One region of the Rheinheimera gaetbuli genome, then DNA from elsewhere that is predicted to be linked to it. Evidence: predicted binding sites of a transcription regulator. Region 1 holds the regulator's gene; each other region holds the start of a gene.

Region 1 (3,460 bases):
CTGGATATGGGATCCAGCAACTGTTGCTCGCGTGATATGGCTTCGTCCAGTGACATCGCCTGATGCGAAAGTGGGTGCAGCCGGCGTGTTTCACTAAAGCGCTTGATTAGACTGGCGTGATCGGCGTCCAGATACAGTATGGTTAATTCTAATTTACGCGGAAGATATGACAGAATCTCTGCTAACTCGTCAGGGTCTTGTGGCAGGTTTCGTACATCAATACTAACGGCGACACGCTCGTACTGCCCCATTACCGTTGTAGCCAAAGTGGGTAGTAAATTCACCGGAATATTGTCGACACAATAATAGCCTAGGTCTTCCATTACCCTTAAGGCAACAGATTTTCCGGAACCGGAACGACCACTGACTACCAGTAATTTCATGTGTTGTTGTCCATAGCACTATATTCCAGTAATAACTGATAGAGTTGCTGGTTGGTTTCGGCGTGACGGAGTTTTTTGGTGAGTTCTTTCTGACTTAGCAATCGGGCAATAGCTGCAAGCGTGCTAAGGTGTGCCTGGCATTGTTGTTCCGGGATGAGAATAGCACAAAAAATATCCACCGGCTGGTTATCAATAGCATCAAACGGAATACTCTCTTTGCTAACCACAAACACCAGTAGCGGTTCGGTAACCTGCTTCAGTTTGCCGTGTGGAATGGCGATACCGCCTCCTATGCCGGTTGACCCCAACTTCTCACGGGTTGTCAGTGCTTCTAATATACTGTACTCAGCAATATCAGGTAGTTGCTGGTGTGCCAGTTCGGCAATATATTCCAGAATGCGTTTTTTGCTGTTAAAAAGAACTGCACTTTTAGTGCAGTTCTCGGCAAGCATTGAGCTTAAATTCATCATGGCCAAATCAGTGTCGGGAAATTTTCTCTTTATGCTTGATCACCTGACGATCCAGTTTATCAATCAGCTGGTCGATCGCAGCATACATGTTTTCATCTTCAGAAATTGCAAATACTTCGCCACCACTCAAGTGCAGCTTAGCTTCAGCAATCTGCTTTAATTTTTCCACGTTTAGGATCACATGTACATTATTTATGTGATCGAAATGCCGTTCAAGCTTTGCAAATTTGCTGTCAACGTACTCTCTTAAGGCTGTGGTAATTTCAACATGGCGACCGGTAAGATTGATTTGCATAGACATATTCCTTCTTTTAGGCTTATTTACAGCAAGGTCTTGCGTTGATTAGACGGCGGTATGAACAGGGATTCGCGGTATTTGGCAATAGTACGCCGCGCTACGTTGATACCTTGCTCCAGCAGAATGTCAGCCATTTTGCTATCGCTGAGCGGTTTAGCCGGATTCTCCGCCGCCACTAATTTCTTGATAAAGGCTCTGATTGCAGTAGACGAGCATTCGCCACCACTCTCAGTACTAACGTGACTGGAAAAGAAGAACTTAAGTTCAAAAATACCCCTTGGTGTATGCATGTATTTTTGTGTGGTAACCCTAGAGATGGTTGATTCATGCATACCTACCATCTCTGCTACGTCGTTAAGCACCATAGGTTTCATGGCTTCTTCACCATGCTCAAAAAATGCCTGCTGCTGTTGCACAATGCAGTTTGTCACTTTTAACAGGGTTTCGTTACGGCTTTCTAAGCTTTTCAAAAACCACTTTGCCTCCTGCAAATGTGAACGAATAAACTGGCTGTCTGTACTGTTTTTCGCGGTACGTGACATTGCAGCATATTGTTGGTTTATCCGCACCTTGGGCATAGCATCCGGATTAAGCTCAACCTGCCAGCGACCTTTTACTTTCATCACGCTGACATCAGGGACAACGTACTGCTGCTCTTCCCGGATAACATCGGCACCGGGACGCGGGTTCAAAGAGTGGATGAGCCGCATTGCTTCTTTTAGCTCATCCTCTTTTAGTTTAGTCACCCGCATTAAAGAACGAAAGTCGCGGTTAGCTAAAAGTTCTGTGTGATCACGGATCAGGCTCTGTGCAGCGGCTAAAAACGGCGTATCAGGGCTAAACTGGCGCAGCTGCACTGTCAGACATTCCTGCACTGAGCGTGCACCTACCCCAACCGGGTCGAATAATTGGATGCGTTTAATGACGGCTTCTACTTCATCTGCTTCAATATCTGCCAGACCCAGCGATTCAAGAATGTCATCACAGCTGATAGTAAGCAGACCGTTATCGTCTATCGCTTCAATGATGATTTCTGCAATAGCCCTGTCGGTTTCTGAAAATGGGGTCAGCTGCATTTGCCAGCGCAGATAATCGCGCAATGTTTCGCTGGTCTCACCCTGATACACGGTATCTTCTTCGCTTCCCGAATTGCCGGCGCTAACCGGTGCTGCACTAACTAAATCATCCCAGTTGTTATCAAGCGGCAAATCTTCGCTGATATTTTGCTCTGACATCGCATCACTGGTGTCTGGCTCTGCGGCTTCGAACTGCTCATCAGTGGTATTGTCAGAAGCGGACTGTAATGATTCAGAGATATTTACCGGCTCAGCGTTGAAGCTGTCATATTCGTCTTCGGCTTCAAGCAATGGGTTTGCATCCAGCGCTTCCTGAATTTCCTGCTGCAACTCTATTGTCGACAACTGCAGCAAACGGATAGCTTGCTGTAGCTGCGGTGTCATGGTGAGTTGCTGTCCTAAGCGGAGTTGCAAAGAGGGCTTCATCTACTTCTACTAATCTCCTGAATTACCACAAGTACTTTTTTGCTAACTATAGCCTGAATTGCTCGCCGAGGTATACATCCCGTACTTTCTGATTGGCCAATACGTCTTGAGGGGCGCCTGATGCAATCAGTTCACCATGACTAACGATGTACGCAATCTCGCAAACATCAAGGGTTTCACGTACATTATGGTCGGTAATCAGTACACCGATACCACGTTGGCACAAATGCTGAATAATTTTTTTAATGTCGAGGACGGATATCGGATCGACACCGGCAAAGGGTTCATCCAACAAAATAAACGCCGGGTTGGCAGCCAGCGCTCGGGCAATTTCAACGCGTCTGCGTTCGCCACCAGACAAACTCATACCCAGGCTATGTTTAATATGGCCAATATGAAACTCTTCCAGCAAGTCGTCGGCAACTTCTTCCCGACGGGTACGGCTTAAGTCTTTACGGGTTTGTAATATAGCCAGCAGGTTTTCATACACGGTGAGTTTGCGAAAAATCGAGCTTTCCTGCGGCAGATAACCAATACCCAGCCGGGCTCTGGCATGTATTGGATCGAAAGTAATATCCTTATCGTTTAGCGTTATTTTGCCTTTGTCAGACGGTACCAGGCCTACAATCATATAAAAAGTGGTGGTTTTGCCGGCGCCATTGGGTCCCAACAGCCCAACAATTTGTCCGGCATTAACTTCAAGGCTAACATCTTTAACCACTTGCCGGCTTTTATAACTTTTTGCCAGATGTGAGGCGACTAACTTCATGGTTGCTGGTCTTCCTCTGAAGTAATAATAGTGGTTAC
Region 2 (3,460 bases), on a different contig from region 1:
AATACAGCTTCTAAACTGAATAACGGCATCAGCGGTGTAGCCAGTAAATACTGGATGATAGGTGCTTACAATGAGTTTTTTGGTAGTGGCCTTACAGCAGGCAACGATCATCTGAAATTTAGCGGCCTGACCACCAACACCACCACACCAAGAAACGAAATATCTGAGCCGGTTTCCTTATCACTGTTTGCAATGGCATTGCTGGTGTTAGCCGGACGCAGAAAATTCAGTTAAGTAACACGGTAAAATTAAAGCATCCTGCGGGATGCTTTTTTATTGCCTGAAAAAGTACCGGCACACAGACAAAAAAACCCCGCGCCATTGGCACGGGGTGTCAGATAAAAAGACAAAGGACAAGGATAGACGTAGTTTGGTGGTGACGTTTAGCTTGCGGGGGCTGCGACAGCTACTGCCTCACCCTCGCTCACTCGCTCCCGGGAAGTTCCACCAACTCTTCCCAGGCTGCTTACTTTACCGACGCGACAAACTCAGGGTAGGCTTCAATACCGCACTCTGAGGCATCAACGCCTTCATATTCCGCTTCTTCGCTAACACGAATACCCATAACCAGTTTTAACACATACCACACCACCAAACTGGTAATAAACACCCAGAAGAAAATCGCCGCAGCACCAATCAACTGGCCGCTAAAGGTTGCACCTTCTTTGGTTAGCGGCACCAGCAACAGACCGAATAAACCTGCTACACCGTGCACTGAAATAGCACCCACCGGATCATCAATTTTCAGCTTATCCAGGCCAATAATCGACGCCACCACCAGCACACCACCGATAGCACCGAATAAAGTAGCCTGCAGCGCAGTAGGTGTTGAAGGCTCGGCCGTAATGGCAACCAAACCGGCCAGAGCACCGTTTAACGCCATGGTTAAATCGGCTTTACGGAATAACACCACTGACAATGCCAGTGCAGCCACAGCACCCGCTGCAGCGGCGGCATTAGTGTTTAAAAACACCATCGCAACAGCATTGGCATTGCTGATATCACCCAGTTTTAGTACCGAACCGCCATTAAAGCCAAACCAGCCCATCCACAGCACTAAGGTACCTAATGTTGCCAGCGGCATATTGGCGCCAGGGATTGCATTTACTTTGCCGTCTTTGCTGTATTTGCCTTTGCGCGCTCCCAGCAGTAATACGCCAGCCAGTGCTGCGGCAGCACCGGCCATGTGTACTATGCCTGAGCCGGCAAAGTCGGAGAAACCAAACTGATCGTCCAGGTTAATGCCAAACATACCATCAGCGCCCCAGGTCCAGGAGCCGTGCACCGGATAGATAAAGCCGGTCATTACCACGGCAAAAGCCAGAAAAGCCCACAATTTCATCCGTTCAGCAACGGCGCCGGATACTATTGACATCGCAGTAGCAACAAACACCACCTGGAAGAAGAAATCCGACGCGGTTGAATACACGGCGCCGCCGGTAAAGCCGTCTTCACGCTCAGCAAAGCTGGTTAGCGTAGCGTCAACATCAACACCGCCAATGCCGCTTAAGAAAAACTCGCCGCCGTACATAAAGGCATAACCACATACCAGGTACATAATGCAGGCAATAGAGTACAAGGCTACGTTTTTGGTCAGAATTTCAGTGGTATTTTTTGCCCGCACCAGGCCCGCTTCCAGCATCGAAAAGCCTGCCGCCATCCACATTACCAATACCCCGCAGATCAGGAAGTAAAAGGTGTCCATGGCATACTGTAAGTGATAAATTTGCTCTTGCATGATAACAGCTCCTTATATGGCTTCAGCGTCTGACTCGCCGGTGCGGATGCGCACAGCCTGTTCCAGATCATAAACAAAAATTTTGCCGTCTCCGATGCGGCCGGTAAAGGCCGCTTTTTGGATAGCCTCAATTAAGCGGTCTACCTGATCATCCAGTGTGGCAATCTCGAGTTTCACCTTGGGCAAAAAATCCACCTGATACTCAGCACCACGGTATAACTCGGTGTGGCCTTTCTGCCGGCCAAAGCCTTTTACTTCTGTTACCGTTAAACCTTCCACCCCAATGTCAGCAATAGCTTCACGAACATCGTCCAGTTTAAACGGCTTGATGATGGCACATACAAGCTTCATATTGTGTTCCCTTTAGTAGTCGTCTTAGCGATTCATCATTTACTAAGGAAGCCTTGTGCCAACTTTTTTAAATATCTAATTATCAATAACTTAAACATTAAAGGCGATTACTGACGAAAAAAAACGCACCTAAATGGTGCGCTTATTCCCCGTGCAAGTGCAGTAGACGCTAAAAGCTAATCGGTTAAAAACTGCTGCCATTCGCGCAGCAGTTTCAGTAAATCCTCCAAGCCGCATTGCGTTTGCATGCCCTGCTCGTCCAGCTGTAAATCGTCATCGGCCAATTTATGCTGCTGCCGTTCAGGTAACGGCTGCTCTACCGCGTAAAACAGCGTGTTGTGGCTAAGGGTTACCTCACCATTGTCTACTTCCAGCAAAAACTCCTTACCCTGATACTGCGTGCTTTGATGCGATTTAAGCGCGCTTAACTGTTGCAGCAATGGCGAATACGCCTGTGCATCCTGGCCAAATTCATCCAGCAAAAACCGGCCTAATACTTCATGCTCTGCCGCCAGCCGGATGCTGAACTGCAGTGTATTGCGATCGTAAATAAAGTCGTATTCCATACTTCTGTTCCATGTTTAAGCAGCAGATGGAACTTTGCGCGAGCGCGCCTGCATGCTCTGCCTGGCTCGCCACAGCAACTCGCCCTACTGCCTGCGGCAGGGCTCAGACACTCTGTGTCGCCCTGTCAGAGATCCAGGCCCGCTAAGGTTGCGCAAAGTTGCGACAACCGAACGATTATCTGTTTGATGGTCATAAAATTGTAGCTGTTAGCTGCATATTAGCGAGCAGAAAAAAGGCCTGCAGTGGCAGGCCTTTAACATTGCAGCGTTAACTACACCGCTTGCTGAATAATCACGTTATCCGCTTTTTTGGTGTACTGCTCCATGCGGTGGAAGTTCAGGTAACGGTAAGTATCGGCTGCGGTAGCGTCGATTTGCTTAGCATATTCCAGATACTCGGCTACCGTTGGCAGTTTACCAATGATAGACGCTACTGCCGCCAGCTCGGCTGAGGCTAAGTACACATTGGCGCCCTGGCCTAAACGGTTAGGGAAGTTACGCGTAGAGGTAGACACTACGGTTGAGTTCTCTGCTACGCGGGCCTGGTTACCCATACACAGTGAACAGCCCGGCATTTCAGTGCGGGCACCGACTTTACCGAAAATGCTGTAGTAACCTTCTTCAGTTAACTGCGCCTGGTCCATCTTGGTTGGCGGAGCAATCCACAAACGGGTTGGCAACTGGCCTTTGTATTTGTCCAGTAACTTACCGGCAGCGCGGAAGTGGCCAATGTTGGTCATACAAGAACCGATAAACACTTCGTCAATCTTATCGCCTGCCACTTCAGACAATAAGCGCGCATCGT
Region 3 (3,460 bases), on a different contig from region 1:
TTGTCATCCGAGCTGGAGAAATAAGTGCCACTGGCTGCACTGACAGAAGCCGTATACAGGTTAGCACCATCTTGCAGCATAGCGCGCAGGCTGGGTGTCAGCGCTAAAATCCAGCTCGACTCTTCGTTCGCACTGGCACTGGCAATGTTATCGTTGTGGCTCAAACGCGCCTGCAGCATAGGCGTAAAATCTATACCGCTTTCAGTGGCGATACTGGCTACAGCAAATTCATTTGCACTAAGCTGCGTGGTTAAACCCAAAGCAACTAAGCCAAGTGTGACAGGAGAAAGTTTAAACATTGAACGTCCTTATTAATAAGCGTTTTTGTTAACAAAACCTTTTATCAAGGTGTTTAAGATTATTTTTATATCAAACAGTAGCGACCAGTTGCGAATGTAATCCAGGTCAAATTTAACCCGCATTTCCATTTTTTCTAATGTGTCGGTTTCGCCGCGCCAACCATTTATCTGCGCCCAGCCGGTAATGCCGGGGCGCATTTTATGGCGCAACATATAAAATGCAACCTGTTTACGATATTCTTCGTTGTGTGCAACAGCATGCGGGCGCGGTCCGACAACAGACATGTCGCCCATTAAGACGTTAAAAAACTGTGGCAGCTCATCCAGCGAGGTGCGGCGCAAAAAGGCGCCTACCGGCGTAATGCGGCTGTCGTTGCGCGTTGCCTGTACTACCTTGCCACCGTTTTCCATGGCACGCATCGAGCGAAACTTATACACCCCAATGCGGCGGCCATCCAGACCATAACGGTCTTGTTTAAACAACACCGGGCCTTTCGACGTTAGCTTTACTGACAGCGAAATTAACACCAATAGCGGAGAAATTGCGACTAAGACACCAAAACTAAAAGCAATATCAAAACTGCGCTTGTAAAAGTTCTGAATACCAAAGCCTGGTGATTCAAACACACTGATGGTGTCTACGTCACCCACATTGCCAATGCGGCCATGCATCAGGTTCTTCATTAAAAAGTCTGGCACCAGCAATACGTCTACCGTGGTATCGCCAAGCTCGGTGATCATCTGTGCCACCCGCTGCTCAGCCAGCATCGGCAAACAAATATACAACTTAACCAGCTCGCCACTGCGGGCCAACTCTAAGGCGCGGTTAAAGCCGCCACATAAATGCGATTGCGCCTCTTGCGGCAGACGATCGGCAGTGCGGTCATCAAAAAAGCCGATACATTCAAAGCCCAGTTCAGGGTGGCTTGAAATTTCACGAAATAAATTAAGCCCACTGTCACTAGCACCAATAATGGCAACCTTTTGCATGGCCAAACCACGGCGACGTTGCACGGTTTTAACCACCTTGGCAGCGCAGCGCCATAACACCAGCGTACAAATAGAGCCGACAAACCAGCCTACCAATACCGCACGCGAAAAGGCTTCAGATTGTTTAAACACAAACAAGGCTGCCAGCACCAGTAAAAACGCCAGCGTATGTACCACTGCCAACAATACCAACATGCGGGAAAAGCGGCCAACCCGCCACGAGCGATACAGCTGCACCGACTCAGCCAGGTAGGAATAGCACACCAGATAGGCACACAGCAGCAGTGCGTATTTGCTGTTTAGTGTTACATCGTAAAGCTTAACGCCTACGACAAACACCGCAGCCAATATCAGCAGATCAATCAAGCGATAAATAACAGACGAGGCATGCCCCGTATAACGAAAGGTTTGCTTGTTCACTGTGTTAACTCCATTTAACCGGGGTAAAGCGTTACAGCCTAAAAGTTATGGCTTAAGTTTGCTCACCCAACACAGCCTGACACGCTGTATTTATACGCCGGGTGTTATCTGCAACCTTACACAGCGCAGGGTTAACGCTGGGCATAACAAAAACTGGCTGTACTTAAAACGCCGACAATTTACCATATTGCCCGTCTAATGCAAGAAAAACAGGCTACAAATAGAAAACAACTAATTAACTGCAAAAAGGCTGCACATTTTATGTGCAACAACTCACTAATATGGTGCTTTTAATTCAAATCAATGCTGTAACAGTTATTTCTAATAAGTAGTATATTGCATTAAATATCATAACCTTACTAAGCGCACACACCAAAAATTACAATATAGTTACATGCGCAGGTTAAATTTTATACAAATTACAGCATGCCATTGTGACATTAAGACGACAACCTAAAGATATTTAGCGTAAATGAGTGTTTTGTCTTAGCTGGCCACTTTACGCCAACATTACCGCGCATACAGGTTTTTCGTCATAAAATCTTACACTTAGCAAAACACCAATTCGTATCTAATTGTTATATAAGGTTTTTATTTTTGGCGCAATTATTGCTAAAAACCAGCAGGTTTATAACAAAGGTGATAAATATGAACATTTTATTAAAATCTGCATTAACTGCTGCCGCCCTGTGCTTTAGCTTAAGCAGCCAGGCAGCATTAATTCAAACTACACAAACTAATGTTGCCCCTGGCGCGGTTAGCTATCTGGCACCTGGCATTGGCGATGTAGGTGGTTTCCCAACCCCTTACAGCCTTGGCTCTACTTTGCTGCCTCAGGATCTGTTTTATATGACAGACGACATCCGCATTGCCAGCCGGCTGGATTTAGCAGCGCTGGATCGCACTACCGACAACGGTGATTCAAGCCTGGGTTGGAATGACGGCTTGTTAGAATGGTTTACTCAGTTTTATTACTTCAATACCGCCACTAACAATTGGGACTTCGCCACCTCCTGGTATGCCTATATCTCATGGGACGATGTAGCAAGCCTGCAAGCTACCCCAGGTTTAACCGGTATTGACTTCTGGACAGGTGATGTACGTGGCTTTTTACCAGGCAACAGCTGGTTAACCGGCACCTGGGCTGCGGTATCAAGCTTTGAAGGCAACAGCAACACCTTTACTGACGTGCGCTTTTCCGTGGTACCAGAGCCAGCCAGCCTGGCAGTATTTGGCCTGGCCTTAGCCGGCCTGGGTTTTAGCCGCAGAAAAACCGCTAAGCAGTAATAATCATTACGTTGTAAGCATCAGGCCCCGCAATGCGGGGCCTGTTTTTAATAGCCGATGTTGCCCGAATATGGTAAATAAATAAGATTATTTTTCAATAGGTTAGATTAAAAACTGCTTTTTTAGTGAAAGCGGCGATGTGTTCCCGCTGTGCGTCTCCTTCCAGTCGATGCTCGCTGCATGGCCAAAGGCCATAAAATACGAAAGCGTTACGTAACGAGCAGGATAAACTTGTTACATGAAACAATTAGAGCTATCATGTTTCATGTAACAACAAAAGGAGATAGCTATGCCAAATATTGCAACAAGAGTTCAGCAGCACAGAGACCGTCTCAGACGCGCTGGTTTGCGTCCGATTCAAATATGGGTGCCTGATACTAGGGCTGCTGGCTTTTCAGCTGAGTGCAAAAGACAGAGCCTTATAGTCGCATCTAGCGATGAAGGCGATATCGAATTGACTGAAT
Region 4 (3,460 bases), on a different contig from region 1:
ATAAGCTGCAATCGCGCTTGCAGGACCTGGAACAGCAACTAAATGATATGTTGTTATTTGCCCGGCCTGACAGTGCTCAGGCGGTTAGTGTTTTGAGTACAACAGAGCTGGCCGCTGCTGTGCAGGCGGCGGCAGAAGCCTGCATTAGTGCCGCAGGGGCGCGGTTTACCACACAGCTACCAGAGCAACCTGTGTATATTCTGGGCAACCAGAATGCGCTTTGTGGTGCTCTGATGAATCTGATCCAAAACAGTCTTCAGGCAGCCGGTGTAACGGCGGAGATTTCACTGCGCATGGCAGCAGACAGCGATAAAGCAGGTAATCTCACTATCAGTGTTAGTGATAATGGCCCGGGTGTACCTGCACAATTGCAAGCTAATTTGTTTGAGCCCTTTGTTACCGGGCGCTCGGATGGCAACGGCCTTGGCCTTGCAGTAGTGCAGGCAGTAGCGGCTTCTCATCAGGGCTCAGTAAGCTATCACACCGCGAGCAATGGCGGGGCCTGTTTTGAGATAACGTTGCCACAGCATAACATGCAGGGAGATACGCTATGACACAGCAGATATTACTGGTGGAAGACGATGCCGGTTTACGCGAAGCCTTGCAGGATACACTGCAGTTAGCCCAGTATCAGGTGCTAAGCGCCTGCAGTGCAGAAGAGGCATTGTTGTTACTTAAGCAACACAAGGTGCAACTTGTGGTAAGTGATGTGCAGATGGGCGGAGTGTCTGGTCTGATACTGCTAAAAACCCTGCGTGAGCATTATCCGAACCTGCCGGTACTGATGATGACAGCGTATGCCACAGTGCAAGCGGCGGTAGAGGCCATAAGGCTTGGCGCTGTAGACTATCTGGCAAAACCATTTTCGCCCGAGGTACTGGTTAGCACCGTTGGCCGTTATGTTATGGCAAATACCGCCAGTAGTGTTGAGCCTGTGGTTGCATCCCCTGCCAGCAAACAGTTACTTACCCTGTGTGCCAAAGTGGCTAAAACGGATGCCAGCGTTATGATTAGCGGGCCCAGCGGCTCGGGCAAAGAAGTGCTGGCGCGATATATTCATCAGTTGTCAGGCCGCAGCAGTGGCCCTTTTGTAGCCATAAATTGCGCAGCTATACCGGATAATATGCTGGAGTCTACCTTGTTCGGTTACGAAAAAGGTGCCTTTACCGGTGCGATAAATGCCTGCCCGGGCAAGTTTGAACAAGCCCAGCAAGGCACCTTATTGCTGGACGAAATAACTGAGATGGACCTGAATTTACAAGCAAAATTGCTACGTGTGCTGCAAGAGCGCGAAGTAGAGCGTTTAGGTGCACGAAAAACCATTAAACTGGACGTGCGCATTCTGGCCACCAGTAACCGGGACTTACGTCAGGCTGTTGTGCAGGGCCATTTTCGTGAAGACTTATTTTACCGGCTGAATGTGTTTCCGCTGGCGTGGCCGGCACTGAGTGAAAGGCCTGAAGACATTGTGCCTTTGGCACGGCACTTACTGACGCGCCATGCAGCAGCGTCCGGTCGACCTGGTGCACGCTTAGCGGCAGATGCAGAGCAGTGCCTGACGCAATATCATTGGCCTGGTAATGTGCGCGAACTGGACAATGTTATGCAACGTGCGCTTATTATTGCCAGCTCTGATGACATCGGTGCTGCTGATATTATGTTGCAGCAGCTTGATTTAGCGCAGGTAAGCGGCGTAGATAACCTGCCGGCACTACCGCCATCCGCGGCGGCAACAAATGCAGCACAGCCTGACGAAAGTACAACTGACAACGCCAATTTTAAACATAGCGTGCACCAGCAAGAGCATCGTATTATTCTGGCCACGCTGCGTGAATGTGCTTTTCGCCGTGCCGATGTGGCACGCAAACTGGGCATCAGTGACCGTACTTTACGCTATAAATTGGCGCGAATGCGTGAATCGGGTATTGATATCCCAGCCTGATAGCTGCTGCATTAGTTAAAAGCCCTTGCTTGCAAATAATCAAGGGCTTTTTGTTTTAAATCAATAATTTAAAATTGGCACAACTCCTGCTATAACCTGTGTACTCTTTGCGACAGCAAAATTTTGACAGGTGACGCTATGAATATCAAAGGTCAGGCTCTATACGCGGAAATGCAATCGCTGGCCTCTCAGGCCAGAACGGTTGGCGCTGAGCTAAAACTGCAGAACAATGCTGAAGTTAATCCCAGTCAGTCTGACTTTGGCAGCATGTTTAAAGACGCGCTAAGCCATGTTAACGGCTTGCAGCAACAGACGGGTAAGATGCGTACCGCATTTGAAATGGGTGACCCAAACATGTCGCTGGCTCAGGTAATGATAGCCAGCCAAAAATCATCACTGGCGTTTGAAGCTACCGTTCAGGTACGTAATAAGCTGGTAGAAGCCTACAAAGACATTATGTCGATGCCGGTATAACGGAGGATTAAGCAGTGGCTGACAATCAATCCACCGAGCTGGCGCTAAGCAGCGACAACTTTAACAGTGGTAACAGTACTGAGCAGCAAGAGCAGAAATCCGGTTTTATCGGCTCTTTGGGTGGCACAGATTTAGTGCGGCAGATCACCATGATTGTGGCGCTGACCATCTGTCTGGCGATTGCTATTCTGATAATTATGTGGGCGCGCCAACCTGAAATGCGACCGCTGGGAACCTTTCAAACACAAGAGCTTATCCAGACGCTTGATCATCTGGATGCACAAAAGATCCCCTATTCATTGGAAGGCAATGTTATCTACATTGCCGAAGATCAATTCCAGAATGTGCGCTTGTCATTAACCCGTGCCGGCCTTAAGCAAGAGCCGTCTAATGGCACTGAGTTTTTGCTACAGGATAGTGGTTTTGGTGTGAGCCAGCGCTTGGAGATGGAGCGCTTAAAGCACAGCCGTGAGCAGCAACTGGCCCGCACTATTGAAGAGTTGCAAAGTGTTTCCCGCGCGCGCGTGTTGCTGGCAATACCAAAAGAAAACGTGTTTGCCCGGGCAGAAAAACTGCCCAGCGCCACGGTGTTGGTAACGGCACGCGGCGGTACCGTGATCCGTGATAGCGAAGTAGACGCTATCGTTGATATTGTTGCCTCTGCCGTGCAGGGATTATCGCCATCACGGGTTACCGTAACCGACCAGAACGGCCGCTTACTCAATAGCGGTTCACAAGACGCCAGTTCAGCCCGTTCACGCAAAGAATACGAATTGCAGCGCACCCGGGAAGAAGAGTACCGTCAGAAGGTTGACTCTATTTTAATGCCGGTGCTGGGCTATGGAAACTACACCGCGCAAGTCGATTTACATATGGATTTTACCGCCACCGAACAAACGCAAAAACGTTTTAACCCCGACTTGCCGGCGGTGCGCAGTGAGATGACCATTGAAGAAAATACCGTTGGCGGCTCAAGTGGTGGTATTCCCGGCGCCTTGTCAAATCAGCCGCCGCTAAATTCGAATATTCCTGAGCAGGCAACAG

What was found. Region 1 encodes sigma-54, which starts transcription at its own class of promoters, with help from an activator protein. Its sites were predicted from a motif close to TGGCANGNTNCNTGCTT; they were not measured.
Positions count from the first base shown of each region.
Region 2: the regulator sigma-54 is predicted to act here: its motif matches at 2,134-2,150, upstream of glnK (P-II family nitrogen regulator).
Region 3: the regulator sigma-54 is predicted to act here: its motif matches at 2,308-2,324, upstream of ACYVIC_RS16740 (PEP-CTERM sorting domain-containing protein).
Region 4: the regulator sigma-54 is predicted to act here: its motif matches at 2,018-2,034, upstream of fliE (flagellar hook-basal body complex protein FliE).

Region 1 covers NZ_BAAGTL010000008.1:258,064-261,523, forward strand. Annotated here, with positions in the region: gene rapZ (RNase adapter RapZ) at 1-383, opposite strand, end outside; gene ptsN (PTS IIA-like nitrogen regulatory protein PtsN) at 380-853, opposite strand; gene hpf (ribosome hibernation promoting factor) at 861-1,148, opposite strand; gene ACYVIC_RS08075 (RNA polymerase factor sigma-54) at 1,175-2,653, opposite strand; gene lptB (LPS export ABC transporter ATP-binding protein) at 2,700-3,422, opposite strand; gene lptA (lipopolysaccharide transport periplasmic protein LptA) at 3,419-3,460, opposite strand, start outside.
Region 2 covers NZ_BAAGTL010000001.1:306,880-310,339, forward strand. Annotated here, with positions in the region: gene xdp1 (exosortase-dependent surface protein XDP1) at 1-234, shown strand, start outside; gene ACYVIC_RS01425 (ammonium transporter) at 467-1,738, opposite strand; gene glnK (P-II family nitrogen regulator) at 1,751-2,089, opposite strand; gene ACYVIC_RS01435 (YacL family protein) at 2,266-2,655, opposite strand; gene acnB (bifunctional aconitate hydratase 2/2-methylisocitrate dehydratase) at 2,928-3,460, opposite strand, start outside.
Region 3 covers NZ_BAAGTL010000028.1:76,366-79,825, forward strand. Annotated here, with positions in the region: gene ACYVIC_RS16730 (outer membrane beta-barrel protein) at 1-299, opposite strand, end outside; gene ACYVIC_RS16735 (undecaprenyl-phosphate glucose phosphotransferase) at 312-1,709, opposite strand; gene ACYVIC_RS16740 (PEP-CTERM sorting domain-containing protein) at 2,358-2,996, shown strand; gene ACYVIC_RS16745 (antitoxin MazE family protein) at 3,286-3,460, shown strand, end outside.
Region 4 covers NZ_BAAGTL010000016.1:19,267-22,726, forward strand. Annotated here, with positions in the region: gene ACYVIC_RS12785 (sensor histidine kinase) at 1-554, shown strand, start outside; gene ACYVIC_RS12790 (sigma-54-dependent transcriptional regulator) at 551-1,942, shown strand; gene fliE (flagellar hook-basal body complex protein FliE) at 2,081-2,416, shown strand; gene fliF (flagellar basal-body MS-ring/collar protein FliF) at 2,431-3,460, shown strand, end outside.